DNA from 2 places in the Microbacterium sp. NPDC055312 genome. Region 2 is predicted to be linked to the other one. Evidence: predicted binding sites of a transcription regulator. Region 2 holds the regulator's gene; the other holds the start of a gene.

Region 1 (14,670 bases), on a different contig from region 2:
AACGCGGCGCCGGTGGTGGTGAAGGTGCCCCCGCCGTTCTCCATCCGGGTCAGCCAGCTGCTGTGGATCGTCAGCTTCGCGCTCGGCGGGTTCACGGCGGTGTACCTGTTCGTGATCCGCAAGGATCTGCTGCCGCTGATCACCGAGTCGGCGAAGACCGTCACAGCCGGCCGCAGCGAGCAGGCGTACGAGACGGCAGCCGACATCGTGTTCTGGGTGGTGTTCGGTGCGTTGATCGCCGTGCTGCTTCTGCAGATCACTCTGCTGGTGTCATTCATGGGGCGGCGCCCTCAGGTGCGCTGGTGGCAGCTGCTCACCTTCGCCGTGCTCGCCCTGCTGGTCGTGCTCTCACCCGAGTGGGTGGCGCTGGGCTCCCAGGGAGAACCACTTCAGCCTCTTCTTGCGGCGCAGGCGGCCCTCGTGCTCCTCGCCCTGCTCAGCAGCGTCCTGCCCAAGGGCATCGCCTGGTCGGCGAGACGGGTCGACGTGCGCCGCGGGCCGGAGGGTCCGGGCGCCGCCGGACTGTGACGCCACCTCGGCGAGACTGCGCAGCACCGCGCTGATCACGTCGTGAGCGCCCCGATCCGCGGTCGGGTCGGCGCTCAGGCGGCGCCAGTGGTCGATCTGCTCGTTCACGCGACGCGAGATCTCCTCCGGCGACGCGTCGTCCGCAAGTCCGAGGCGAGCGGATGCCGTGACACCGGCGGCGCCGAGGATGAGCTCGGCCTCCTGCGCCTGCGGAGCCGGCAGCGGCAGTCCGTGCGCCCTCGCCTCGGCGAGCAGCGCGAGTTCGCGCAGCGTGTGAGCGGATGCCGTGAAGCGCTCGATCCCGGCCAGCACCTCCTCGCAGCCGGGCTTCGGCGCCCGCCGCACGAGCGCCTGCAGCTGCAGCACGACGCTGCGGGCCTTGAGCACATCCGCGCGGGGACGGAAGTGCCGCTGCACGGCGTCCTGCAGCTCGATGAGCCCGCTCTGCTGCACCAGGGCATCCGACAGCTCGGACGAGGTGGACACGCCGCCCCGGATGACGGCGGTCGCGAGACGCACCCCGAAGATGCCGAACCTGCTGAGCAGCCCGTCGCGCACCGAGACGCTGAGTCCGGTGGCCGGGCTCTCGCGCACGAATCTGTCGGCCGAGACGAGCAGACTCTCCCGCTCTCTCCGCTCGAGGCCGGCGAGCTCGCGCAGTGCGATGAACTCGCTCTCGCGCAGGGTGCGCGCCCCTTCGGCGAGCAGACCCGCGACCGGCACGACTCCGAGCGCGAGCGCGCCGAGGTCGCCGTCGCGCTCGTAGCGCAACGCGACCCGGCGGGCCGAGAGCAGCGAGTCGATGCGGCCCGATCCCACCTCGTCTGAACGCGACAGCACGGCCAGTGCGCACACGCTCGCGCCTGCTCCGGCGGCGGTGTCCCGGAAAGCCTCGAGGAACCGCACGTCCGAGCCGTGCAGGTGACGCATGAGGTACACGACGGCATCCGCCGCCGATGGCGCATCCTCGGGGGTGAGGAAGCGCGCGGTGCGGGCGGAGGTGTCGGTGGACAGCGACGCGATACCCGGCGTGTCGATCAGGATGAGCGAGGCGAGCCCCTCGAGGGGCCAGCCCACGTCGATCCACTCGATGTCCTCCGCGGTGCGCCCGCCCAGGTCGAAGGCGAGCAGTCCGCCCTCACGGCGGACGGGCATGCGTGCGGTCGTGCCGTCGCGCAGGTGCATGGTGAGTCGGGGCGTGGGCGAGTAGCGGTACCAGGTGACGACGCGAGTGCATTCGGCGGTGTCGGTCGCCGCGATCCGCTCGCCCAGCATCGCGTTGAGCAGAGTGGACTTGCCCGCTTTCACCATCCCGGCGATCGCGAGGCGCAGCGGCTCGTGCAGCCGCGCCTCGAGCTGATCCACCAGCGCGAGGGCGTCGCGATCGCCGACGTACACGGATCGCGCGGTCTGCAGCAGCTCCTCCGTGTCGGAGATGACCCCTGTCGGCATCACTCCCCCGCCTTCTCGCCGACGCTCGCCCGGGAGGCGGCGGTGAACCGGGCGACCGGCTGGTGCGCCGCCGGCATCGCCTGCGCGGCCGCCCGGGGCGGCTGACCGATCGCCGCGGGCGCCGGCGGAAGGGCGGGGATGCTCCGGCGCACGTGCTCGAGTTCGGCGAGACGCTTCTTCAGCACCAGAACGCGCTGGTCGCGAGTGGAGGTGAACCCGGATGCCGCCTGACGAGCCCGCTGCAGGGCATCCGTCAGCGAGCTGTGCAGCTCTTCTGCGAGCGCGCCGAAGTGGTCGCGTGCGGTGCGCTGCACCAGGCGCAGACGATCTTTGAGCTGCTTGCCCACCTGGAACGTGACCTCGTCGATGTAGCGCCGGACGATGATCTTGGCCTCCTGCTGGCGGCGATTCAGCCTGTTGCCCATGTCTTCGCGGTACGCCCGGCGTCCGACGAGCACCCCGGCCAGAAGCGAGAGCGGATTGATCAGGGCCATGCCGACGAGTCCGGTGACCAGACCGACCATCAGCACGCCGCCGTACGAGCCGCGCACGCCGATGTAGATCTTCTCCCCCGCGCTGAGCTGGCCCGCTTCGAGGCCGGCGATGTCCTCGACCGGGTCGAGGACGCCGCGGATGTCGGAGACGTCGCTGACGGGGATGTCGGCCTGATCCTGGCTGAAGAGCTCGGCCACCTCCTCGGACAGCCAGCGCGATCGCTCGTCGGTCCACACGAAGGTCTCCGATACGGCGGCGGTGACGCGCTGGTCCAGCCATTCGCGGATCTGATCCCAGATCGGACCGGGGTCGCCCTCGTCGATCGCGTGCTCGGCCTCGCGCTGCACCTTGCGCAGTCGATCGCGCACATCGTGCTCCATGTCGGCCACGAGGTCGGCGATGCCGTCGGTCAGCAGCACCTGCCACCGGGCGGAGCGCCCGCGGAAGTCATCCGCTCTCGCCTTCGCCGCCTCGAGCTCGGCGATCATGCGCGGCGTGTCCTCGGGGTTCAGCAGCGCGTTGAGCTCAGCACGCAGCGACATCTCCAGCTGCTCGACGACCGAGATGAGATCGTGCACGGCCCCGCGCTCGTGGATGGTCTCGGCCCGGCCGAGCACGTCCCGCCGCAGATGAGCGACGAGCGCGGGGAAGCCCGATTCGTCGTTCAGCGTACGATCCTGCAGTTCCGCGGCCAGCAGTCGCAGATCGCTCGACACCGAGAAGATCGGGATGTCCTGACTGCCGCTGAGGTGCGTGCGGTCGATCTCCTCGATGCGCCGCCATTCCGGGTACAGGTCGGTCTTGGCGAGCACCGCGGCGACGTTCGGTGAGATGCGCATGGCGTGCCGGAGGAACTGCACCTCCGGTTCGGTGTACTCCTGCGAGGCGTCCGAGACGAGCAGCACCGCGTGTGCCGACGAGAGCGCGGCGAGCGTGGCCAGCGAGTTCGACGACTCGAGGCCGCCGACTCCCGGCGAATCGACCAGCGTGAGTCCGCCGCGCAGGATCTCGCGAGGAAGCAGCACCTCGGCCGACAGGATGCCGCGCTCGTTTCCGGGGTTGCCGTGCTCGGAGACGTACTGCGCGAGGTCTTCGAGCGGTATCTGCCGGCGCTGCGGCTCGGCCGCCGCACCCGAGGGCCGCTCGATCACCCACGCCGAGGGCTGCTCGGCGTAGCCGACCGTGGTGGGAACGCTCGTGGCGACGTCGTCGTCGACGGGGCACGCGGGAGCGTTGACGAGCGCGTTGATCAGCTTGCTCTTGCCCTGTTTGAACTCGCCGACGACGATCACGCGCACCGCCGGGTCCTCCAGGCGGTGCTGTGTGCTCGCGAGTCGGGCGGCGAGGTCGCTCCGGCCCGCAGACGCGGCGAGATCGCCGACATCGTGGATGATGTCGACGATCCTCGCCTCCCCAGCTGGATGCTCTCCCGGCACGTGCGCTCCCTCCCTCGGCCCCGATGTGGATCAGGCGAACAGCCCGGGATCGGGCAGGTCTCCCGGGTCGGCCTGACCGCCGTCGAGATCTCCCCATATCTCGTCGGCGTCCAGGTGCCAATCGGATTCCGAGATGTTCGCGATCTCCTGAGTGAAGGCGTCGGCGCCGAAGGGATCGAAAAGACCCGCTTCTCCCCAGGGCGCGTCGTCCGATGGGCTGGTGGCCGGTTCGTCAGACATGGCTCTCACTCCCATCGAGTGCTCAGGAGTTTACTGGTGTGCCTGGCCGCCCACCAGAGGGACGGCCAGGCAGGTCGTGCGACGCTCGATCGCTCAGAAGGCGACGTCGGACGCGTCCCCGAAGGGGCTGTCGACGTTGGAGTCGTTCAGCGTCAGGTCCATGTCCGTCGTGGACGTGGAGTTGTCGTTGAAGGAGTCGTCGGCCGTCCAGGTGTTCGAGTTGTCGACCATGGATTCGTCGTTGAACGAGTCGGTGAACGACCAGTCCTGCGAGTTGTCCGTCATCGAGTTGTCGGAGTTGTCGACCACCGAGTTGTCGGAGTTGTCGGAGTTGTCCGAGTTGTCCGAGTTGTCGCTGTTGTCGGAGTTGTCGTTGAACGAGTCGGTGAACGACCAGTCCTGCGAGTAGTCCTCGTTGAACGAATCGGTGTTCCAGGTGTTGCCCGTCCAGACATCGCCCATGCTGATGTCGGTGTTGACGTCCATCACCGTCGCGTCACCGCCGGCGGCAGCCGAGCCGTCTCCGGAGGCGATGTTGCTGCTCTGCCCGAAGTGCTGGCTGACGTCGCCGCCCGCCGAGATGTTCTGGTTGACCGACTGGTCGTTGAGCGTGGTCCTTCCGTCGATGCTGAGCGACCCCGTGCCCGCCATGGCTGCCATGCCACCGCCGCCGGCTCCGAGGCTGACGTCGCCGAAGCCCGTGTTGAACTGCCGCACACCGGTGGTGACGGAGTTGTCGTAGAGCGTGTTGTACGAGTCGGTCACCGAGTGGTCCGAGTTGTCGCGCCACGAGTGGTCGGAGTTGTCCGAGTTGTCGTTGTACGAGTCGTTGGTCGAGTTGTCGGAGTTGTCGCTGTTGTCCGAGTTGTCGGTCACCGAGTTGTCGGAGTTGTCCGAGTTGTCGTTGTACGAGTCGTTGGTCGAGTTGTCGGAGTTGTCGCTGTTGTCGGAGTTGTCGCTGTTGTCCGAGTTGTCGGTCACCGAGTTGTCGGAGTTGTCCGAGTTGTCGCTGTTGTCGGAGTTGTCCGAGTTGTCGGAGTTGTCGCTGTTGTCCGAGTTGTCGGTCATCGAGTTGTCGGAGTTGTCCGTGACGGAGTTGTCGGAGTTGTCCGAGTTGTCCATCACCGAGTTGTCGCTGTTGTCCGAGTTGTCGCTGTGGTCGTCCGTGTTTCCGGAGTTGGCGATACCCAGGTTCCACTGGGATCCGGAGGTGTTGGCGTTGCCGTCGAGAGCCATGATCGATTACCCCTTCATCGTGAATGTGCCAGGTGGCGCGTGTTACGAGTGTGCGACCACGGCCCGTTCGCGGCATCGGGGGGCGCCCCGAGGGCTGTAGGGGCGGGCCGGGGGCATCGGCGTGGTCGGCACGGGGATCGATAGGGGTCGGCAGACGCCCGGGGGTACGACAGAGGGTCCGGATGCCATGGCATCCGGACCCTCTGGGAGCTGGTGTCGAACCGCGTCAGCGGACGACGACGGCGAGCACGTCGCGAGCCGAGAGCACGAGGTACTCATCGGCGCCGAACTTCACCTCGGTGCCGCCGTACTTGCTGTAGAGCACGCGGTCACCCACGGCGACGTCGAGCGGAACGCGGTTGCCGTTGTCGTCGATGCGGCCGGGGCCCACTGCCACGACCTGGCCCTCCTGGGGCTTCTCCTTGGCGGTGTCGGGGATGACCAGACCGCTTGCGGTGGTCTGCTCTGCCTCGACCTGCTGGATGACGATGCGGTCCTCGAGCGGCTTGATGGAAACCGACACGGTGTACCTCTTCTTTCGTGACTGAGTTCAGAAGATCATTAGCACTCTCGAGGTGAGGGTGCTAACTCCAGTGTATGCCGACGTCTGGCACTCATGCAATGCGAGTGCCAGCCCCTTCAGGCCCTGTCGCGCTTTGCGCACTGGGCCCGAATGGTCGCAACCCACGCGGCGAGGCAGCCATATGGGCCCAGCCGACGAAGAGCCTCGACGACGCTCCGCGCGCGCTGGGCCCGAATGGTTGCAACGCACGCGGCGAGGCAGCCATTTGGGCCCAGCCGCCGACACGCGGCGCCGAGCGCACGCGCCGTAGGCTGAGCGGGTGGAGATGTCCGAATTGACCGCGCTGCTCACGCGTGAGGGTCTCGCGCTGCTCGACGAGGTCGGAGCCGTCGAGTCATCGGCCGACGTCGCTCGATCCGTGTCGCGGCTGCGCGCGGCCGGCCACTCCCCCGATCTCGTCTCGGCGGTGGTCGGCCAGGCCCATCTGCGCGTGAAGGCGCGGGCGAAGTTCGACGAATTCGCCGACCGGATGCTGTTCACCCGGGCCGGCCTCGAGCAGGCCACCCGCCTGAGCGTCGCGACCATGCACGCCGTGCGGCTGCGGCGCGCCGGGATCACCCGCGTCGCCGACCTCGGCTGCGGCATCGGCGGCGACAGCCTCGCGTTCGCCGGCGCCGGACTGTCCGTCGACGCGGTGGATGTCGATGAGGTGACCTCGGCCATCGCCGCGTACAACCTGGCGCCGTTCCCCGGAGCGACCGTCCGTCGGGGCGTCGCCGAGGACAACGTTCCTGATCAGGGGGCCGTCTGGCTGGATCCCGCTCGGCGGACGGCCGGGCACAGTGAGACGACGCGCACCTCCGCCGCGGACTGGTCGCCGTCGCTCGACTGGTGCTTCGACGTCGCGAGGCGCCATCCCACCGGCATCAAGCTCGGGCCCGGCCTCGACCGCGACCTCATCCCCGACGACGTCGAGGCGCAGTGGGTCAGCGCCGACGGAAGCGTCGTCGAGCTCGTGCTGTGGAGCGGCGAGCTCGCGCGGGACGGCATCCGACGCTCCGCCCTGGTGATGCAGGCCGGCGAGACGCACGAGATCACGGCGGCGGCCGATGCCGCCGACGAGCCGGTGCGTCCGCTCGGCGCCTACCTGCACGAGCCGGACGGCGCGGTGATCCGCGCGCGGCTGATCGGAGAAGTGGGCCGGATGCTGGATGCGGGGATGATCGATGAGCAGATCGCGTACCTCACCGGCGACGCGGCGCTGACCTCCCCGTTCGTGCAGTCGTTCCGCGTGCGCGAGACCATGCCCGCGCACGTGAAGACGATCAACCAGGCGCTGCGCGCGCACGACATCGGGCGTCTCGAGATCAAGAAGCGCGGCATGGACATCGACCCCGCCGCGTTCCGGAAGAAGCTGGCCCTGAAGGGCTCCGAGGCGGCGACGCTGATCCTCACCCGCACGGCATCCGGCCGGGTGGCGATCCTCGCCGATCGGGTCTGATCAGCCGCCCGACGCGCCCGTGCTGCCCGGAGTGCGGATGATCGTCAGCGTCGGACCTCGGGAGTTCGACTCGTGCATCTCGTACCTCACGTCGTCGACCTGCAGGGAGTAGACGCCGTCGGAGGGATCGCAGGCCTTCGCGACGGCATCGTTCGCCGGATCGGAGACGAGGATGCACGTGCGCCCGTCCTGGGAGAGGAAGATCGGCACGTCGTCGTCGTATCCGAGGATCTGCAGCGAAGTCGGATCGACCCCGTCGGCTTCGAGCACGCGGATATATCGCCGCTCATCCTCGGTGTACTGCGCCTCCCAGTCGAAGCCGGCCGCCATGTCGTACCGCTGGACGATCAGCACTTCGCGTCCGGTGATGTCGGTCACGAGGGTCGCCCAGTACGACCACTGCACGTCGCCGTCGGAGCGGTTCAGCGAGACGCCCACCGGCTGGGCGAACGGCGTGTCCTCATCGGTCGGCGACATGCACTGGTGGCCGTTCCGGTCGATGACGTGGATGGCCAGGCAGATCTCCTCACCGTCCTTCGAGGTCGCGCGCCACAGCGCGGCGTCGTACTGCTCACCGAGGTAGGTCATCGAGCCGGGGTCGAAGCGCGCGGTCTTCTCGATCTCGGCCATCGCCTTCGCCTGCTCCGCCGACATGGCGGGGGTGCGGTCGCGGTTCAGCAGCATCCAGCCGCCGCCGAAACCGAGCAGAAGTGCGATCAGCGTCGAGAGCACGAGCAGCGGGATGCTCGGCCGCCGGCGCCTCGGTGCGGCGTCGGCGTCGGCGGGTGCGGACGGCTCGTGCGCGTCGGGCACGCCGACCGCGTCCTGCGGTGCGTCGATCAGCCCGTGCTCGACCGGAGGGTGCTCGTTCAGCGACCGATCGTGATCGCGCGGCTCCGGCTCGCCCCGCTCCGCCGGAGAGGCGGAATCACCAGCCGCGGGAACCGTGTCCGGCGCGACCACCGGATCGGCGGCGGCGCGGGCATCCAGTTCCCGAAGCTCGGCGAGCTCGGCGTCGTTCGCGCCGCCGCCCACGGCGAACGCCCGGCGCTGCAGCTCACGTCGTCGTGAGCTCTCGGCCTGGTTCAGCATCACTCACCCTAGATTCTCGAGCTGCATCGCGGCCCACAGCAGCCACCCCGCGCTGAACAGCGTGGCACACAGACCGAGCACCAGCGCCCAGGACGCCAGCGAGCGGTTCTCGATCGGACGGCGCAGCGACATGATCGCCGCGATCACCGCGATGATCGCGACGGGAATGCCCCAGCCCACAAACATCGACGTCGCGAGCGCGACGATCGCCGCCACCAGCGCCCAGGGCGCCAGACGCGCGTCGTCGACGGGCGTCGCCCCGGTCGACGGCTCCCACTCCGCGGTCGGCTCGTCGGCATCCGGATGCGCGGCCGCGGTGCGCTCGACGGGCACCGGCGCCGTCGGCAGCCTGCCGTACCCCTTCGACGCACCGGGCACCGCGGCACCGCCGTCGGGCCTCTCGACCTCGGGGGTGGGCTGCTCGATGCGCGGATCGCTCATGCCGGGCTCACTTGGATCTCGGTCACCGGCAGCGTGGAGTCGGCGCCGAACCCGAGCGCCGACGGCCCGCGGCCGTTCGCGATCAGCTCAGCCGCGAGGCCCGCGATCATGGCCCCGTTGTCGGTGCACAGCGACAGCGGGGGGATGCGCACGGCCACACCGGCGGCCGCGGCCCGCTCGAGGGCGACCTCCCGCAGCCGCTGGTTGGCGATCACGCCTCCGCCCAGCAGCAATCGCGGCACGCCGCGGTCTTCGCACGCGGCGAGCGCCTTGGTGACGAGCACGTCGATGACCGCCTCGCGGAAGCTCGCGGCGACATCCGCCACCGGCACCTGCTCGCCCGCCGAGTCGGCCCGCTCGACCCAGCGCGCGACCGCCGTCTTCAGCCCCGAGAACGAGAAGTCGTAGCGGTGCTTCGCCATGTCGGATGCCTTCGACAGCCCCCGCGGGAAGCGGATCGCCGTCGGGTCGCCGTCGGCGGCCGCCCTGTCGATCTGCGGCCCGCCCGGATACGGCAAGCCGAGCAGCCGGGCGACCTTGTCGAAGGCCTCGCCCGCGGCGTCGTCGACCGTCTCGCCGAGCAGCTCGACGTCGGTCGTCAGGTCGCGCACGTGCAGCAGCGAGGTGTGCCCGCCCGAGACGAGCAGGGCGATGGTCGGATACTCCAGCGGCGCGGTCGCGCGGTCGTCGGAGGTGAGGATGTCGGCGGCGATGTGCCCGACGAGGTGGTTGACCGCGTACAGCGGCTTGCCCAGCGAGACGGCAAGGCCCTTCGCCGCGCCGACGCCGACCATGAGGGCTCCGGCCAGGCCGGGGCCGCTGGTCACGGCGATCGCGTCGAGCTCGTCGAGCGTCACCCGGGCCTCGGCCAGCGCGCGCTCGATCGACGGCTGCAGCGCCTCGAGGTGCGCGCGGGCGGCGACCTCCGGCACGACGCCGCCGTAGCGGGCGTGCTCGTCCATGCTCGACGCGATCGTGTTCGACAGCAGCTGCCGGCCGCGCACGATGCCGATGCCCGTCTCGTCGCAGCTCGTCTCGATCCCGAGCACCAAGGGGCCGGTCATGCGCTCGTCTCCTCTGCGGCATCCGGATTCGCGGCCCGGGCCTTCTCCTGCGTTTCGCGCGCAGCGATCTCCGCCCACGAGCGCAGGTCGAGGCGCATCACCACCGCGTCGACGTCGCCGGGCTGGTAGTACCCGGGCCGCCGCCCCAGCTCGACGAAGCCTTCCGAGGAGTACAGCGCCCGCGCGACGTCGTTGTCATCGCGCACGTCGAGGAACAGCTCACGCGCCCCGCGCTCGACGGCGGTCGCGATCAGCGCCCGCAGCAGCGCACGCCCTCTCCCCCGGCCGCGAACCGCCGGGTCGAGAGCGATGGTCTGGATGTCGGAGTCGGCCGCCCCCTGCAGAGCGCGCACTCCGCCGTAGCCGACGACGCGCTCTTCCTCGAGATCGACGAGATAGACGTTGTGCAGACTCGAGATCTCGGTGCCCATCGTCTGCTCACTCCACGCGTCGGTGGGGAAGCCGCGCCGCTCGAGATCCATGATGGCGGGGAGGTCGTCGAGGGTCGCGATGCGCAGAGTCATGAGCTCACCCGCTTCGGGGCGCCCGGCTGCACCACGTCGGGCGAGCGGAGGTAGAGCGGCTCGGCGTCGGCCAGCACGCGGCCGGCCGCGATCGCCCTGGCGCCGACCCGGGCGAGTGCCGCAGCCGACAGCTCGGTGCTCTCGTGCACCGGTTCGTCGCGCTCGACGCCGCGCTTCTCGAGGCGGGTCGGTCCGGTGAGATGCGGGATGCCGTCGGCATCCACCCCGTCGAACACGCTCACCGCGATCTCGCGGCGGCGGGCGTCGGTGACGACCTCGAGCGGCCCGTCGGCGTTCGCGTCGAGGGCGATGGCGAAGTGGCTGGGGATCGGGACGAGAGGGATGCCGCGGCCGAGCGCGAAGGCGCGCGCTGCGGCGATCCCGATGCGCAGCCCGGTGAAGGGGCCTGGACCCATGCCCGCGACGACGTGCGTGATGCCGGGGCGCGCGACCTGCGCGAGCAGATCGCCGATCACCTCGGCGTGGCCGAGCGGATCCGGGGTGCCCGCCTCGGCGACGACGCGGCCGTCGGCGTCGATGACGGCGACGGCCGTTCCGAGCGAGGTGTCGACGGCGAGGATCACCCTTTCAGATTAGTCGGCGCGGTGCCGATCAGCTGAGCAGGGCGCGCAGCGGGTAGTCCTGCCCCTCGAGGATGACCTGGACGGTCGCGCCGGTGGCCTTGTTGGCGATGATGGGAGCGAGCAGATTCACGTGCACGCCGTCTGCGGTGCGGCTCGCGACGACGAGCAGCAGCGCGTCATCAGGCGCCGTCAGGCCGAGGGCGTCGACGTGCTCATCGGTCAGGACGGGCGAGTAGTCCGCCACGACCGTCTGCGGGTCGACCACGTAGAGCCGGAGTGCGTCGTCGTCGAGCGCGTCGAGCGAGAAGAGTCCCTCCGCACCGTCGATCGGGTCGAGCCGGAAGCGGGTGTGCGGGGCGAGACCCAGCGGAGGGGTGACGAAATCGAGAAGCGCGGTCATCGCAGGAACTCCAGAAGTGAGGGCTGCAGCACACGGCCGGTGACGGCGAGCGCCGAACGGTAGACGAGCTCCTGCGCCTGCAGCTTCACGAGCACCTCGACCGAGTCGACGTCTTCGACCGCGGCTCGTCGCGCCTCGAGTGAGACCGAATCCTGCACCGTCGCCTCCTTCGCCCGCTCCATCTGCGACTGCCGGGCGCCGACCGAGCCCTGCACACTCAGCATCGCATCACGCCGCTGATCGATCTCGTTCAGCCGGGGGCCGACGTTCTGTCCGCCACGCAGGTCGGCGACGATGTTCGTGATCAGCGCGAAGACGGAGTCCGCTCCGCTGCCGTAGACCGCGGCGCCGTCGCTGTCGACGCGGATGGACGCGTCGTCGGACACCCGCCGGACGACCTCCGCGCCGGGAAGTCCGCTGAACACGCCGTTCGAGTCGAAGGCGGCGGTGTCGGAGGTGCCGGCGAAGACCGAGCGGCCCAGCACCGTGGTGTTCGCCCGCGCGAGCAGCTCATCGCGGATGCCCTCGAGCTCGACCGCGATGGCCTCCTTCGCCGTCGCGTCCAGCGCCCCGTCGTTCGCTCCCTGCACGGTGAGGTTGCGGGCACGGGCGAGCAGCGCGGTGCTGGCGCTGATCGCCGAATCGGCGGTGGCGAGCCAGGAGATGCCGTCGTCGATGTTGCGGGCGTGCTGTTCGGTGCGACGCTGCTCGGCGTGCAGGCGCAGCGTGGTGGCCGCCGCGTTCGGATCGTCGGAGGGCGCGAGGAAGGCCTTCTGCGAGTTCGCCTGCTCTTGCAGACGAGACAGCTCCGACAGGTTCGCCTGCAGCTGGCGCATGGCCGTCTGCGTCATGGATGACGCGGTCACGCGAGAGATCATGGTCGTCCTCCTAGCGGCCCACGAGGCCGGTGCGGTTGATGAGCACGTCGAGCGATTCGTCGACCGCGGTGAGCACCCGCGCCGCAGCCTGATAAGCCGTCTGGTACGTCAGCAGGCTGATGGTCTCCTCGTCGCTGTCGACGCCGGCGACCGACCGCTGGGCTCCGATCGCGGTGACCGACGCGACGTCCGAGAGCTTCGCCCGCTGGATGTCGCCCGCCGTGCCCACCGCGAATGCCGCGACGACATCGCCCCAGATCGAGTCGGGCCCGCCGGGCTTGCGGCCGAGCTGAGAGATCGTGTCGGCGTTGCCGGCGTCGAGCGGACCGCCGCCCGGCTTCGCGACGGCGAGGTCGGATGCCTGCTGCACCGCCACGGTGAGCCCGAGCGCCGCGGGCCCCGTCGCCGACAGCGCGAAGAAGTCGCCGCCGTTCTGGCCGCCGGCGGTCACGCCGAGCCGGTGCTGATCGTTGACGCTCGCGGCGAGCGCGGTGGCCACCCGGTTGTACGACTCGGCGAGGCCGGCGAGGGTGCCGCCGTCCTTGGCGGGTGCGAGCACGCTCAGCATCCCACCCAGCTCACCGCCGTCGATCGACACGGGGAAGCCGCTGGGTCCGCTCCACGACACCGACAGCGCCCCGGGCTGGTCGATGGCGGTGGGGCCGGTGAGCGTCAGCGACCGGGCATCCCCTCCGGAGACGAGGGCGTTGCCGTCGATGCGCACCGTCATGGTGCCGTCGGCTTCGAGTGTGCCTCTGGCGCCGGTCAGCCGGGCCGTGGTCTGCACGAGGGCATCCCGCTGGTCGATGAGCTCGTTCGCCGAGCGGCCGGCGCTCAGCGCGTCGCGGATCTCGGTGTTCAGCTGGGCGATCTGCGATGCAGCGGTGTTGATCTGCGCCACCGAGCGCTCGGCGGCCTGCCGGCCATCGCTCCACTGGGTCGCCACCGCGCGGTACCCCCCGGCGATCTGTGTCGTCAGCTCAGCCGCCGACTGCAGCACCGTCGCCGCGGCCGCGCCCTGATCAGGGGTGTTGCCGAGGTCCTGCCACGAGTTCCAGAACTGGGTCAGTCGCGCGGAGAGACCGTGCGCGCTCGGCTCGGCGAGTGCGGTCTCGGCGGTGGTCGCGGCGAGCGCGCGGGCCGACCAGAATCCTGCCGCGGATGCCGTGTCGCGGACGCGTGCGTCGAGAAGCGCGTCGCCGAGGCGGGCGATCCCGTCGACCGAGACGCCGTGACCGGGAAGCGCGCCCATGCTGAATCTGCCCGATTGCGCCACCGCGGCAATCGCCGACGTGCTGACCCGCTGGCGCGTGTACCCCGCGGTCGCCTGGTTGGCGATGTTCTGCCCCACGACGTCCATCCCGCGACGCGCCGCGGCGAGAGCGCTGGCTGCGGTGCCCAGCCCACTGAAAGTCGACATGTTCCTCACATCTCCGTGTCGATGATGCGCGCGGAGTTCTCGCGGGCGCGCTCACCGTGGGTGGTGTATTCGCCGGTGTCGTCGCCGAGGCCGGCGATCGTCTCCTGCGTGGCGCGCATGACCGCTCGCAGCTGCTCGGAGTTCGCGTCGCGCAGCCGGCCGATCTCATCGGCCAGTCTGATCAGCGCGCTCAGGTGCTCAGTGAGCACGTCGCGCCAGGCCCCCACCGGCGCACTGTCGATGAGCTGCCGGATGCCGGCGCCTTCCGGCGCGTGCCACTCTGCGGCGAGCGCCTCCGCCTCGACCACGCGGGCGATGCTCGCCGAGCGGAGCCCCTCGAGTACCTGCTCGATCTCGCGGGTCGCGAGGTGCATCCACCGTGAGCGGCCGGCGGCGAGCAGCAGCTCCTGCTCTTCGAGCTTGAACAGCAGCAGCTCGAGCAGTTCGCGCTCGCGCCACAGCTGCATCGACAACTCGTTGGCTCCCATTGGCCCTCTTCCCCAGTGAACGACAGGCCGAACGGCCGATCGGAATTAGCTATCGGCCGCACTGCTCGGATCGTTATCAATCGCACTATGGGGATTTCTCCCCATCTGGATATCATTCATCTCATGGTAGGGGGGGGACCCGGCCATACGGGAGCAGCTTCCTGCTCCGGTATTCGTACGGAGGACCTTGCCATGCCGACGATTGACGAGCGCAATCGCCTGATCGAAGAGAACCTGCCACTGGTGGGATACCTCGCCTCGGAGACGCACGCGCGTGCGACGCACGTACCGCGCGAGGAGTTGGCGTCGGCCGGTGCCCTCGCGCTGGTGACTGCGGCCGACGCGTTCGACCCGTCGCTGGGCGTGCC
Region 2 (14,670 bases):
GCCTGCCGAAGGGTCACCAGCGGCCGAGGTTGGCCGAGAGCACCGCGATCGCCGCGGGGCCAGCCGTCGAGGTGCGCAGCACCGTGTCGCCCAGACGAACGCGCTCGGCGCCCGCGGCCTCGAGCCGCTCCATCTCGTCGGGCGCGATGCCGCCCTCCGGCCCCACCACCAGCACGAGGTCGCGCCCGTCGGGGCGGATGCCGGTGATCGGCGTCTGCGTCCACGGATCGAGCACGAGCAGCCGGGCATCCGCCGCACGCTCGGCCAGCTGTGCGGTCGACTGCACGGGAGTCACCTCGGGCACCCACGCCCGGTGCGCCTGCTTGGCAGCCTCGCGGACGATCGTCGCCCAGCGCTCGCGGCCCTTCGCCGCCTTCGGACCCTCCCAGCGCGACACGCTGCGCGCGGCCTGCCAGGGCACGATCTCGTCGACGCCGAGTTCGCATGCGGCCTGCACGGCCATCTCGTCGCGGTCGCCCTTCGCGAGCGCCTGCGCGAGCACGATGCGCGTCTCGGGACCGTCCTGCACGCGGCGTCCGGTGATCCGCACGCTCACCTGCGACGCCGTGACGTCTTCCGCCGCGCCCTCGAGCCACACACCGCGCCCGTCGCCGATGGTCACGGTCTCGCCGACGCGCACGCGGCGCACCACCGAGGCGTGCTTCGCCTCGGATCCGGTGAGCCGGACGAGTTCGCCGACGGCGACGTCGGTGCAGTCGGGTACGACGAAGTGCAGGGCCATGGGGCTCCGATCGGCAGTGGTGCGGGCGTCGGTCAGTGGCTGCGGAAGCGGTCGCGCAGTTTCGAGAACAATCCCTGCTGGAACTGGGCGAGCTTGGGAGCCGGAGCCTTCGCCTTCTTCGCGAAGTCCTCGATGAGCTTGCGCTGCGCCCCGTCGAGCTTGGTCGGCGTGATCACCTGCACGCCCACGCGCAGGTCGCCGCGCTGCGATCCGCGCAGCGGGGTGATGCCCCGTCCGCCGATGGTCAGGACGTCACCGGACTGCACGCCGGCGCGCAGCTCGAGGTCGACCGCGCCGTCGAGGCCGTCGATGGTCGTGGTGGTGCCGAGGATGGCATCCGTCATCGACACCTCGAGGGTCGCGAGCAGGTCGTCGCCGTCTCTGCTGAACACCGCATGCGGTGCGACGGCCACCTCGACGTACAGGTCGCCGTTCGGGCCGCCGGCCCGGCCGACCTCGCCCGAACCGGGCAGCTGCAGGCGCAGGCCGGTCTCGACACCGGCGGGGATGTCGAGGGCGACCGTGCGGCGCGAGCGCACCCGCCCCTGGCCTGCGCACGACCCGCACGGGTTGGGGATGACGGTGCCGAAGCCTTCGCAGCTGCCGCACGGCTGGGTGGTGACGACGTTGCCGAGCAGGCTGCGCACCTGCCGCTGCACGTGGCCGCTGCCCCCGCAGACGTCGCAGGTGACGGGAGACGTGCCCGGCTGGCAGCAGCTGCCGTGACAGGTCTCGCAGAGCACCGCGGTGTCGACCTCGATGTCCCTGTGCACGCCGAAGATGACGTCGCCGAGCTCGAGGTTGATGCGCACCAGGGCATCCTGTCCCCGTTCGCGACGCGACCGCGGACGCGCGGCACGGGCACCGCCCGCGGCCCCGAAGAACGTCTCGAAGATGTCGCCGAAACCGCCGAACCCGCCGCCGAAGCCGCCGTTCTGGTCGCCGCCCATGTCGTAGCGGCGCCGGGAGTCCTCGTCGCTGAGCACGTCGTAGGCGTGCGTGACGAGCTTGAACCGCTCCGCGGCGTCCTCCCCCGGGTTCACATCGGGGTGCAGCTGCCTGGCGAGCTTGCGGTAGGCCTTCTTGATCTCATCCTGAGAGGCGTCTTTCGACACCCCGAGGACCTCGTAGTGATCCGCCACGGTCACCTTTCTTCGTGTGCGTTCGTGTGTGCGGCGGCCCCGATCAGCGGGCTGCCTCGTCTTCTTCGAGCATGCGCGACAGGTAGCGGGCCACGGCCCGCGCTGCGGCGAGGTTGCTCGGATAGTCCATGCGGGTCGGCCCCATCACGCCGACGCGCGCCGTGCCGCCGGGCGCGGCGTAGTTGCTGGCGACGATCGACGCCTCACCGAGCCCGAACGGGGCGTTCTCCGTGCCGATGCTCGTGGCCAGGCCGTGCTCGTCGGTCACCATCTCGCTCATCAGCCGCAGCAGGGTCACCTGCTCTTCGATCGCCTCGAGCAGAGGATGGATGCTGCCGCGGAAGTCCTGCTCGCGCCGCGCGAGGGTGGCTGCCCCTGCCATCACCAGCCGCTCCTGGCGGAACTCGGCCAGTTCCTCGGCGATCACGGCCGCCAGCGCCGACAGCGCCGGCTGCAGGCGGGATCCGGTCTGCATGTCGATGACGGAGGCGATGCGCTCGGACGCCTCGCCGACCGCGCGGCCGGTGATGAGCGCGGCGAGCTGGGCGCGCAGCACGGCCAGGTCGGCGTCGTCGATGTCGATGGGCAGCGGCGAGATGCGCTGCGATACGCCGCCGGCATCGGTGACCAGCACGACCAGCATGCGGTTCGGCGCGAGAGCGACGAGCTCGACGTGCGTGATGCTCGCTCGCGCGAACGACGGGTACTGGGCGAGAGCGACCTGCCCGGTGAGCTGGGTGAGCACGCGCACCGTGCGGGCCATCAGATCGTCGAGGTCACTGGGTGCGGCGAGGAACGACTCGATGGCTGTGCGCTGCGGCGCCGAGAGCGGGCGCACCTGGGCGAGGTGGTTGACGAAGACCCGGTAGCCCTTGTCGGTCGGCACCCGGCCCGACGAGGTGTGCGGCGCGGTGATGAGCTCTTCGTCCTCGAGCTGCGCCATGTCGTTGCGGATGGTCGCGGCGGAGACGCCGAACGCGTGCCGCTCGACGATCGACTTGCTGCCGACCGGCTCGTGGGTCGCGACGTAGTCCTGCACGATCGCACGGAGGACCTCAAGGCCTCGTTGTGTGACCATCATCCCTCCCGCTGGCACTCGAACGTTCCGAGTGCCAATCCTACCCGTTCGCACCCGGCGGTCGGTCCGTCCTTCGACAAGCTCAGGAACCCAGGAGTCTCAGGCTCAGGAACCCAGCGCCAGGCTCGGGATCCCCGGAGTCCAGCGACCCCCGTCAGTCGGTGAGCGCGCGCACCACGGCATCCGCCAGCAGCCGACCACGCAGGGTGAGTCGCACCCGACGCTGCCGCAGAGCCGCAGCCGCGTCGACGAGCCCGTCCGAGATCAGCTCGGCGACCCGGTCACGTCGTCTCTCGGCGATGTCGTCGATCGGCAGGCCCTCCGCGAGACGACTCTGCAGCAGCACGCGCTCGAGCGTGCGCGCCGCGAGATCGGGTCGCTCGCGGCCCGCGGCGGGCGACTCGCCGAGGGCGAGCCGCTGCGCGTACGCGGCCGGATGCTTCACGTTCCACCAGCGCAGGCCCGCGACGTGGCTGTGCGCGCCCGGTCCGAAGCCCCACCAGTCCGAGCCGCGCCAGTACGCCATGTTGTGCCGCGAGCGGTGATCCCGTGACTCCTGGGGTCCTGAGCCTGACTCCTGGGGTCCTGAGCCTGTCGAAGGACGGGCCCAGTTGCTCACCTCGTACCACTCGAAGCCCGCCGCTGCCAGCCGCTGATCGGCGGACTCGTACATGTCGGCCTGCAGATCGTCGTCGGGCGCCGGCACCTCGCCCCGCCGGATCTGCCGGGCGAGCTTGGTGCCGTCCTCGATGATCAGCGCGTAGGCCGAGATGTGATCGGGCTCGAGGGCGATGGCCGCATCGAGGGACTGCTCCCAGTCCGCGAGCGACTCCCCCGGCGCCCCGTAGATGAGGTCGACGCTCACGTCGAGGCCGGCGTCGCGCGCGGCGTCGACGGCCGTGCGGACGTTCTCCGGACGGTGGGTGCGGTCGAGCGCCGCCAGCACGTGCGGCACGGCGGACTGCATTCCGACCGAGAGGCGGGTCACCCCGGCATCCACCAGCGTCCGCACCACGTCGGGCGTCACGGTGTCGGGGTTGGCTTCGACGCTCACCTCGGCGCCGTCCCGGATGCCGAATGCCGACGTCACCGCGCTGAGCATCCGCGCCAGATCGCCCGCGGGCAGCAGAGTCGGAGTTCCGCCGCCGAAGAAGACCGTGTCGACGGGACGGATGCCGCCGGCCTCGCCGAGCACCGCTGCCGAGAGTGCGACCTCGCGGATCAGCGTGTCGGCATACTCGTCCTGCTTGGCGCCGCGCAGCTCGCTCGCGGTGTAGGTGTTGAAGTCGCAGTACCCGCAGCGCACGCGGCAGAACGGCACGTGCAGGTAGGCCGAGAACGGCACGGAGGGGTCGACGACGAGGTCGTCCGGCAGGCGGCCGTCGGCCGGCGCCGGATCCCCGAGCGGAAGAGGCGCGGCCATCAGAGCGTCCGTGCCATCAGAGTGGGTGGGCCATCAGAGTGCGCGCACCATCAGATCGGGGTCGCGTACAACGGCGAGATGGCGCGCAGGTAGAGGGCGAACAGCTCGCGCCGGCGACGGCGCACCATGCCGGGAAGCCGGTACAGCAGGGCCACGGGAGCATCGAACGCCCGCACGGTGAACCACACCTCGTCGGTGTCCTCGCGCCAGTCGATGTCGAACGACTCCTCACCGCTCACCACCGAGCCGCCGACGGTGCCGAGCACGAAGCCGATGCGGCGACGCTCCTCCGTCACCGAGATCACGCGCAGCTCGGCATCCGCTCTCATGCCCTTGACACGGCCGTGCAGCTGCAGGGTCATGCCCGGCGCGACGAACGGCATCCCGTCGGCGGCGAAACGCTGCTCGACCTGGGTGCGGTTCGGCGCGATGGGCGCGCCCTCGGCGTCGAAGCTCACGCCGGTGTAGGCGGAGCCGGCGGCTGGGCGCACATCGCGCAACTCGAGTCCCGCAGCGCGCTGCGCCGTCCACGACAGCAGCGCTTCTCCGGCCGTGCGGAAACGGTCTTCGCCGCTGCCAAGACGCCAGGATGCCTCGGCAGGAATACTGCGTTCGGGCGGGTACTGCATGAGATCGGGTGCGTGGGTCGCACCCACCGCGGCATAGTCCACCGTGCCTTCTCGGAAAGTCCCCCGACGCATGATCTCCAGCCTAAGCGACCTGTCTGAACAGTCTCCGAACGACACCGCGTCCGCAGCGACCTACTTCTTGTCCTTGCCCTCGACGTCACCCGAGAGGGCGGCGATGAACGCCTCCTGAGGCACCTCGACACGACCGACCATCTTCATGCGCTTCTTGCCCTCCTTCTGCTTCTCGAGCAGCTTGCGCTTACGGCTGATATCACCGCCGTAGCACTTGGCGAGCACGTCCTTGCGGAGGGCGCGGATGGTCTCGCGCGCGATGATGCGCGCGCCGATCGCCGCCTGGATGGGCACCTCGAAGTTCTGCCGAGGGATGAGCTTGCGCAGACGCTCGGCCATCATCGTGCCGTAGGCGTACGCCTTCTCGCGGTGCACGATCGCGCTGAACGCGTCGACCTTGTCGCCCTGCAGCAGCACGTCGACCTTGACCAGATCGCCCTCCTGCTGCCCGTCCGGCTCGTAGTCGAGGCTCGCGTATCCCTGCGTCTTCGACTTCAGCTGGTCGAAGAAGTCGAACACGATCTCGCCGAGCGGCATGCGGTAGCGCAGCTCGACGCGCTCCTCGCTGAAGTACTCCATGCCCAGCAGCGACCCGCGTCGCGACTGGCAGAGCTCCATGACCGCGCCGACGTAGTCCTTGGGCAGCAGGATCGCGGTCTTCACCATGGGCTCCGAGACCGAGGCGACACGGCCGTCGGGGTACTCGCTCGGGTTGGTCACGATGACCGTCTCGCCGGTGTCGGTGACGACCTCGTAGATCACGCTGGGAGCGGTGGTGATGAGGTCGAGTCCGAACTCCCGCGAGAGCCGCTCGGTGATGATCTCGAGGTGCAGCAGCCCGAGGAAGCCGCAGCGGAAGCCGAAGCCGAGCGCGACGGATGTCTCGGGCTCGTACTGCAGCGACGCGTCCGACAGCTTGAGCTTGTCGAGCGCCTCGCGCAGCTCGGCGTAGTCGCTGCCGTCGATCGGGTAGATGCCCGAGAACACCATCGGCTTCGGGTCGGTGTAGCCGGCGAGGGGCTCGACCGCCGCTCCCCGAGCCGTCGTGATCGTGTCGCCCACCTTCGACTGGCGCACGTCCTTCACACCGGTGATGAGGTAGCCGACCTCGCCCACTCCGAGGCCGCTCGAGGGGATCGGCTCGGGGCTCGAGACGCCGATCTCGAGCAGGTCGTGGGTCGCCTTAGTCGACATCATCTGGATGCGCTCGCGCGGGTTCAGCTTGCCGTCGACCATTCGCACGTAGGTCACGACGCCGCGGTAGGAGTCGTAGACCGAATCGAAGATCATGGCGCGGGCAGGGGCATCCGGATCGCCGACCGGAGCCGGGATCTCCTGCACGATCCGGTCGAGCAGCTCTTCGACGCCGACGCCGGTCTTGCCCGAGACGCGCAGCACGTCCTCGGGCTTGCCGCCGATCAGGTCGGCGAGCTCCTTCGCGAACTTCTCGGGGTCAGCGGCGGGCAGGTCGATCTTGTTCAGCACGGGGATGATGTGCAGGTCGTTCTCGAGCGCCAGGTACAGGTTGGCGAGAGTCTGCGCCTCGATGCCCTGCGCTGCGTCGACGAGCAGGATCGCGCCCTCGCAGGCGGCGAGCGATCGCGACACCTCATAGGTGAAGTCCACGTGCCCGGGGGTGTCGATCATGTTGAGCGCGAAGGTCTCGTCGCCTGACGACCAGGGCATCCGCACCGCCTGGCTCTTGATCGTGATGCCGCGCTCGCGCTCGATGTCCATGCGGTCGAGGTACTGCGCGCGCATGTCGCGATCCGCCACCGAGCCGGTGACCTGCAGCATCCGATCGGCCAGCGTCGACTTGCCGTGATCGATGTGGGCGATGATGCAGAAGTTGCGGATCTGCGTGGCGGGCGTCGCTGCCGGAGACAGCGGGGTGAGAGCGCGGGGTGACATGTGGTCCTTGGTGCGTCCGAAAGGGTTCTGACAAGTCTACGTTCCGCCGGCTCAATCCCCCATTCCTGCCCACCGGTGATAGTCTCGCGAAGTTGCTCGAAGCGATCCGGTGAGACTGGATCCCGTCGGCTATACGACTCCGTCACGGCCGTCCTGCCGGTGTCGACGTAGGCTGGAAGTGGAATGACCCAGAACGTCATCCCGACTCAGCGTCGCGTCGGAGATCCCGGGCACGGCTGTAGAAGAGAAAGACCCTCCACTTTGATCAAGTATCTCGTGCGCCGGACACTCGGCTGGCTGCTCATGATCGTGGTCGCGACGAATGTCACCTACTTCCTTGCCTGGTCATTCCTCGATCCACGAAGCAACTACGTCGGCCGCAAGCCGCCCCTGAGTCCGGAGCAGATCGAAGGTCTGCTCGGACCGCGAAACCTCAGCGAGAGCACACCGCTGATCGAAAGGTGGTGGACCTGGCTCACGGGCATCCTGCTCCGGTGGGACTGGGGCCTGAGCCCCACCGGCGGCTCGGTGAACAACGAGATCGGCTACCGCATGTGGGTCAGCGCCGAGCTGGTGCTCGGGGCGACCATCATCATGACCGTGCTCGGCATCTGGATCGGCGTGTACACGGCATCCCGCCAGTACAAGCTCGGCGACCGCATCTGGCAGGCCGTGTCGATCATCACGATGAACATCAACATCATCGTCGCGGCGCTCGCCGTCGTCATCCTGGCCATCAACTTCAACAACTGGGTCGGCACGCGCGTCTTCTACGTCACCGGCTCCTCGAGCCAGGGGGTGACCGGGTTCTTCCCGGTGCTCGTCGATGCGCTGCAGCATCTGATTCTGCCGACGATCGCCCTCGTCGTGACCGGATATGCCGGAACGCACTTCCTGCAGCGCTCCCTGCTGCTCGACAACATCAGTGCCGACTACGTGCGCACCGCTCGTGCGAAGGGCCTGACGAAGTCACAGGCGATCCGGCGGCACGCGCTGCGCACGTCGCTGATCCCCGTGGCCACGCAGGTCGCGTTCTCGATCCCGGCGATCTTCACCGGCGCCATCCTGACGGAGACGATCTTCGCCTGGCAGGGCATGGGCCGCTACTTCCTGACCACGATCAACGGCAACGACGTGCACGGCGTGGTCGCCGTCGCCGCCTTCGGTGCCGTCCTGACCGCGATCGGCGCCGTGCTCGCCGACATCGCCGTCGTGGTCCTCGACCCGCGAGTGAGGGTGAGCTGACATGACCAACCAGATGATCGACTCCCAGATCCAGCCGCCCGTCGGGCCCGACACGACCGCCGAGCGGGTGCCGACCAAGCAGCTGTCGAAGTGGACGCTCTACACGCGCCGGTTCATGCGCAACAAGCCGGCCGTGTTCGGCATCGTCGTGTTCGTCCTGCTCGCGCTGGCATCCGTCGTCGTCCCGCCGCTGTCCGGCTGGGATGTCAACGAGATGGACTTCCTCAATCTCTCCACCGGCCCCTCGTCCGACCACTTCTTCGGCACGAATGCCTCGGGCAACGACACGTTCACGCAGACCTTCGTCGGTCTGCAGCGATCGCTGATGATCGCCCTCGTCGTGTCGATCGGAGTGACCGTGATCTCGGCGATCGTCGGCACGGCCGCAGCTTACTTCGGCGGTCGTGTCGAGCGCGTCACCCTCGTGATCATCCACTTCTTCATGGTCGTGCCGACCTTCCTCATCCTCGCCCTGGTCTCCAACGACGCGGGTGGCGATTGGCGGGTGATCTCGCTCGCACTGATCTTCACCGGCTGGTTCTTCCCGGCCCGCGTGATCTGGACGATGGCGCTGTCCCTGCGCGAGCGCGAATACGTGCACGCGGCGCGCTACATGGGCGTCCCCGGAATGCGCGTGGTGCTACGGCACCTGCTGCCGAACGTCGGCTCGCTGCTCGTGATCAACTTCACGCTGGGGTGGTAGCCGCGGTGATGACGGAGACCGGTCTGTCGTTCATCGGCTTCGGGGTGAAGATCCCTGATGTGTCGCTCGGCTCGCTGATCGGCGAGGGGGCGGCCAGCGTCACCAGCGCGCCGTGGCTGTTCTACTTCCCCGCGCTGGCGCTCACCCTGCTGACCGTGTCGATGGCGCTCGTCGCCGACGGTCTGCGGGATGCCCTCGATCCCACCTCTGCGGCAGGAGGCCGTGCATGAGCAACGTACTCTCCGTCCGTGACCTCAGGGTCAGCTTCGCGTCCGAAGCCGGCCGCGTGGACGCCGTGCGCGGCGTCTCCTTCGATCTCGAGGCCGGCAAGACGCTCGGCATCGTCGGCGAGTCCGGCTCGGGCAAGTCGGTCACCTCGCTGGCGATCATGGGACTGCTCGACGAGAACGCTCGCGTCACGGGATCCATCCAGTTCGAGGGAGAGGAGCTGCTGGGCAAGACCGACAAGCAGATGTCGGTGATCCGCGGCAACGGCATGGCAATGGTCTTCCAGGACCCGCTCACCTCGCTCACCCCGGTGTTCACGATCGGTGACCAGCTCATCGAGGCGCTCACGGTGCATCGCAGCCTGTCGCGCACCGACGCCTGGGACCGCTCGCTCGAGCTGCTCCGCCTGGTCGGCATTCCCGAACCCGAGAAGCGGATGAAGTCGTTCCCGCACGAGTTCTCCGGAGGCATGCGCCAGCGCGTGGTCATAGCCATCGCGATGGCGAACAACCCGCGACTGATCATCTGCGACGAGCCGACGACGGCGCTGGACGTGACCATCCAGGCGCAGATCCTCGACCTCATCGAGAAGGCGCAGGACGAGACCGGCGCCGCCGTGATCATGATCACGCACGACATGGGCGTGGTGGCGCGCACCGCAGACGACGTCATGGTGATGTACGCCGGCAAGCCCGTCGAGCACGCCCCCGCGCACGAGCTGTTCCACCGCACCCGCATGCCGTACTCGATCGGCCTGCTCGGTGCGATCCCCCGTGTCGACAAGACCGAGAAGGAGCCGCTCACCCCGATCAAGGGCAACCCGCCGCTGCTGATCGACCTGCCGGACGCGTGCCCGTTCGCGGCGCGCTGCCCGATCGCCGTGGCCGCCTGCGTCGAACGGGAGCCCGAGCTGCTTCCCGTGGCCACCGGCAGTGGGCAGGCGCATCTCGCTGCCTGCATCCGAGCCGACGAGATCGACGACGACGGTCGCATCGGCGGTCTGCCGGTGTACCCGGTCGCCCCGATCCCCGAGAGCGAACTGACCCGCACGCCGCGCGAGCAGCGCCCGGTGACGCTCGAAGTGCGCAACATGGTCAAGACGTTCCCGCTGACCAAGGGCGCCTTCCTGAAGCGCAAGGTCGGCGAGGTGCAGGCGGTCAAGGGTGTCAGCTTCGACGTGCGCGAGGGCGAGACCATGGCCATCGTGGGCGAGTCCGGATCGGGCAAGACCACGACGCTGCTGCAGATCATGGACTTCGAGAAGCAGGCCGACGGCGACATCATCATCGCCGGCACGAGCGTGAACGAGCTGCACGACCGCAAGCTGGAGCGCCGGCTGCGCCGCGACATCCAGATCGTCTTCCAGGACCCGATGGGTGCACTCGATCCGCGAATGACCGTCACCGACATCATCGCCGAGCCCATGCGCGCCATCGGGATGGCGAAGGACGACGTCAATGCCCGAGTGCAGGAGCTGATGGACCTGGTGGGGCTGAACCCCGCCCACCGCGATCGGTTCCCCGGGGCGTTCTCGGGCGGGCAGCGCCAGCGCATCGGCATCGCCCGCGCTCTGTCGACCAACCCGAAGATCATCGTGCTCGACGAGCCGGTGTCGGCGCTCGACGTGTCGATCCAGGCGGGGGTGATCAACCTGCTCGACGAGCTGAAGGTCAAGCTGGGCCTGTCGTACCTCTTCGTCGCGCACGACCTGTCGGTGATCCGCCACATCGCCGACCGCGTCGCTGTGATGTATCTCGGCGAGTTCGTCGAGCACGGCGACGTCGACGAGGTCTTCGACAACCCGCAGCACCCGTACACGCAGGCGCTGCTGTCGGCCATTCCCGTGCCCGACCCCGATGTCGAGCGCACCCGTCTCCGGGTCGTCTTCGACCCGGAGACGATGTCGACGCGTCCGGCGACTGTCTGATCACCGTCCGATAACAGTTAGTCCCGATTCACTGTCGCGCCCGCCGGATGCCGGGAAGCGCGAACTATCCTCCCCATATGACACGCCGCAAGGCGAAAGGAGCACCATGAAGCAGCAGAAGCTGATGGGAGCGCTGGCACTCGCCGGCGCTTTCGCACTCGTCCTCACCGGGTGCGCCTCTGACACCGGAGACAAGGGTGGCAGCGGCGATGACGGCAGCGCAGCCGAGACCTCGGCCGCGGACTACAACCCGCAGCCGCGCGAGAACCTCAAGGAGGGCGGCACGGTCAACTTCCCGATCAACGAGATCCCGGAGCAGCTGAACTCCTTCCACGGTGACGGCAGCGCCGACACCGCTCGTGTCGCCGCGTGGTACATGCCGCAGATCCTGCTGCAGAAGCCGGACGGCACGCCCTACAAGCACGACGCGTACCTCGACGAGTGGAAGATCGACACGGTCGACGGCAAGACGCAGATCACCTTCACGTTCACCGACGAGGCCACCTGGAACGACGGCACGCCGATGGACTGGACGGCGATCGACGCGACGTGGAAGGCCAGCCGCTCCACCGAGGAGGGCTTCGTCCCGAACGCCACCGACGGCTACAAGGAGATCGAGAAGGTCGAGCAGGGCGACACGCCCAAGACCGCGATCGTCACCTTCAAGGGCGAGTTCGCCTGGCCGCAGATGCCGTTCCTGACGGGAATCATCCACCCGGCGCTGGCCGACCCGGACACCTTCAACTCCGCGATGATCGACGAGCCGCACGCCGAGTGGGGCGCAGGCCCTTACACGGTCGACGAGTTCGACGCGAATAAGGACTTCATCTCGTTCAAGCCGAACGACAAGTGGTGGGGCGACAAGCCGCTGCTCGACAAGGTCACCTTCAAGGGAATGGACTCGCAGGCCTCGATCAACGCGTTCAAGAACGGCGAGATCGACATGGTCGGCGTGGGTACCAAGGACCGCCTCGCGCAGGTCAAGGACATGAAGGACATCGAGGTCTACCGCGCCCAGCAGACGGCCAACACGCTGCTCGAGGTCGACGCCGAGAAGCCGCAGTTCGCGGACGTCAAGGTGCGCGAGGCGTTCTTCAAGGCCATCGACATCGACCAGCAGAAGAAGATTGCGTGGAACGGCCTCGGATACGAGGAGGAGCCGGCCGGCTCGCTGACCCTCTTCTCGTTCCAGCCGGGCTACTCGAACGCGCTGGAGGAAGCCGGCTACAAGTTCGACGTCGACGGCGCCAAGAAGCTCCTCGACGAGGCGGGCTGGAAGGAGGGCTCGGACGGCATCCGCGAGAAGGACGGCGTCAAGCTCTCGGTCACCTACCCGATCCACAACGACGACCCGACCCAGAAGGCCCTCGCGCAGTCGATCCAGGCCCAGGAGAAGGCCATCGGAATCGAGGTCAAGGTGGACGTCCGGCCGGCGAACAAGTTCGCCGAGGACTACAACAGCAAGAACTGGGACATCTTCAGCCTGCGCTTCACCTCGTCCGACCCGTTCGGCGCGGCATGGTTCTGCCAGCTGTACTGCCAGGACATGGGCCTGAACCTCTCGGGCGTGCAGACGCCCGAGATGGATGAGCGCATCCACGAAGAGGTCGAGTCGATCAACGACCCCGAGAAGCAGACGGCTGCGGCCATGAAGCTCGAGGCCGAGATCTTCCAGGACTGGGGCCTCATCCCGCTGTACAACGGGCCGTCCATCTCGGCGGCCAAGACGGGCCTCGCCAACCTGACCCCGGAGCCCTACGTGGGTCTGGATCTCTTCGGCGTGCAGCCGGTTGAGAACGTCGGCTGGGAGAAGTAAGCACAGCACGATCTGAGCGGGGCCGGTGGTTCATCCACCGGTCCCGCTTTCTTCATATGCTGATGGGGTGATCCCCCAGGTCGTCCTCGTGCACGGCATCCGCACGTCGGCGACGATGTGGCGCTCGCAGCTCTCCTGGCTTGCCGAGAACGGCATCCCGGCGACTGCGGTCGACCTTCCCGCGCACGGCACGCGGATGCACGAGGACTTCACCCTGCACGAGGCGCTGCACACGATCGATGCCGCGGTGCGCGCCGCGGCCGAGCACGGCCCCGTGCTGCTCGTGGGTCATTCGATGGGCGGGCTGCTCTCGCTCACCTACGCCGGCGGCGAGGACGCGCCGCCGATCGCGGGCGTCGTCGCAGTCTCGTGCACGGCTCTACCCCGCGGCACGGCGCTGCGGGCCTACCGTGTGCTGGCCGGAGCGATGAACACGCTGCCCGGGCGAGGGCAGTGGCTCACCGATCGGGTGCTGGCCGCTACCCTGCCGGTCGAAACCCGCGGCGACTTCGCGGCCGGCGGATACGCGTTCGACGCGCAGGACGCGGCGTTGAGCAGCCTCGCAGTGCTCGATCTGCAGAGCGCGCTTCCGCGCATCCGCGTGCCGCTGTGGTTCGTGAACGGGCAGTTCGACCAGCTGCGGGTGAACGAGACCCTGTTCCAGCGTCTCGCCCCGCACGCCGAGCTGATCGTCGTACCCCACGCCACGCACCTGGTCACGGCGATGCGCCCCACGGTGTTCAACGCTGTGCTGCGGCTCGCGGTCGCGGTCGTGCGATCACAGTCGTGATGCCCGTCGCGCCTGGCATCCGGCGGCGTGATTCTGCACCACCGGGTCAGTGCTGGTAGCATTGACTCTTGGCTTGCGTGTGGGTTCGTCCCTCACGACCGCTGTGCGGCGTCCCTCTACCGTCGGCAGCACACCGAATCCATCCAGACAGAAAGTGTCCACACGTGGCAAACATCAAGTCGCAGATCAAGCGCAACAAGACCAACCTGAAGGCTCAGGAGCGCAACCGCGCCGTCAAGAGCGAGCTGAAGACGCTGGTCCGCAAGACCCGCGAGGCCATCGCCTCCGGCGACAAGGAGGCCGCAGAGGGCGCCCTCAAGCTCGCGTCCGTGAAGCTCGACAAGGCCGTCAGCAAGGGTGTCGTGCACAAGAACCAGGCGAAGAACCGCAAGTCGGCCATCGCCAAGAAGGTCGCCGCGCTCTGACCCTTCGGCAGGCTCAGGGGCCCAGATAGCTCCAACGTTGTGAAGGCCCGTTCCGTTCGCGGGGCGGGCCTTCTGCTGTATCAGGAAGCGAACGCGTCGCGGGTGGCGACGACGGTCACCATGCGCTCAAGCGCGAAGATCGGGTCGCGTGCGGCGCCCTTCACCTCGGCGTCGGCACGTGCGGTGGCCTGGATGGCCATGCCGAGGGAGCGCTCGTTCCACCCGGCCAGATCCTTGCGCGCGCGGTCGACCTGCCAATCCTTCATGCCGAGCTGCTGCGCGAGCTGCCGACTGGGCTCGCGGCGGCCGGCCACGCGCGCCATGGTGCGCAGCTTCATGGCGAACGCCGCGACCATCGGCACGGGGTCGGCTCCGGATGCCAGGGCGTGGCGCAGCGCGACGAGGGCCTCGCCGTAGCGACCGGCGATGGCCGTGTCGGCGACGACGAACGCCGACACCTCGACCCGGCCGCCGTAGTACTTCGTGACGATGTCGTCGGTGATGTCGCCCTCGACGTCGCCGATCAGCTGCTGGCACGC

Evidence for each region. The regulator HrcA, encoded in region 2, represses chaperone genes, less so after heat shock. The targets are predictions, from matches to a motif close to TTNGCACTCGNNNNNNNCGAGTGCNAA.
Region 1: groES (co-chaperone GroES) is a predicted target of HrcA. The motif match lies at 5,995-6,021, and genes of this name have one in related genera.

Annotation. Positions count from the first base shown of each region.
Region 1 covers NZ_JBSHMU010000003.1:344,365-359,034, reverse strand. The annotation lists gene ACWIDW_RS10275 (dynamin family protein) at 349-1,980, opposite strand; gene ACWIDW_RS10270 (dynamin family protein) at 1,980-3,911, opposite strand; gene ACWIDW_RS10265 (hypothetical protein) at 3,942-4,151, opposite strand; gene ACWIDW_RS10260 (hypothetical protein) at 4,245-5,387, opposite strand; gene groES (co-chaperone GroES) at 5,614-5,910, opposite strand; gene ACWIDW_RS10250 (THUMP-like domain-containing protein) at 6,230-7,411, shown strand; gene ACWIDW_RS10245 (hypothetical protein) at 7,412-8,503, opposite strand; gene ACWIDW_RS10240 (hypothetical protein) at 8,507-8,944, opposite strand; gene tsaD (tRNA (adenosine(37)-N6)-threonylcarbamoyltransferase complex transferase subunit TsaD) at 8,941-10,008, opposite strand; gene rimI (ribosomal protein S18-alanine N-acetyltransferase) at 10,005-10,532, opposite strand; gene tsaB (tRNA (adenosine(37)-N6)-threonylcarbamoyltransferase complex dimerization subunit type 1 TsaB) at 10,529-11,116, opposite strand; gene ACWIDW_RS10220 (flagellar assembly protein FliW) at 11,145-11,516, opposite strand; gene flgL (flagellar hook-associated protein FlgL) at 11,513-12,394, opposite strand; gene flgK (flagellar hook-associated protein FlgK) at 12,405-13,814, opposite strand; gene flgN (flagellar export chaperone FlgN) at 13,820-14,302, opposite strand; gene ACWIDW_RS10200 (sigma-70 family RNA polymerase sigma factor) at 14,495-14,670, shown strand, end outside.
Region 2 covers NZ_JBSHMU010000001.1:692,338-707,007, forward strand. The annotation lists gene ACWIDW_RS03375 (16S rRNA (uracil(1498)-N(3))-methyltransferase) at 14-742, opposite strand; gene dnaJ (molecular chaperone DnaJ) at 775-1,884, opposite strand; gene hrcA (heat-inducible transcriptional repressor HrcA) at 1,928-2,962, opposite strand; gene hemW (radical SAM family heme chaperone HemW) at 3,117-4,385, opposite strand; gene ACWIDW_RS03395 (DUF1990 family protein) at 4,436-5,086, opposite strand; gene lepA (translation elongation factor 4) at 5,147-6,997, opposite strand; gene ACWIDW_RS03405 (ABC transporter permease) at 7,259-8,242, shown strand; gene ACWIDW_RS03410 (ABC transporter permease) at 8,244-8,945, shown strand; gene ACWIDW_RS03415 (hypothetical protein) at 8,954-9,175, shown strand; gene ACWIDW_RS03420 (ABC transporter ATP-binding protein) at 9,172-11,100, shown strand; gene ACWIDW_RS03425 (ABC transporter family substrate-binding protein) at 11,207-12,916, shown strand; gene ACWIDW_RS03430 (alpha/beta fold hydrolase) at 12,984-13,706, shown strand; gene rpsT (30S ribosomal protein S20) at 13,871-14,131, shown strand; gene holA (DNA polymerase III subunit delta) at 14,212-14,670, opposite strand, start outside.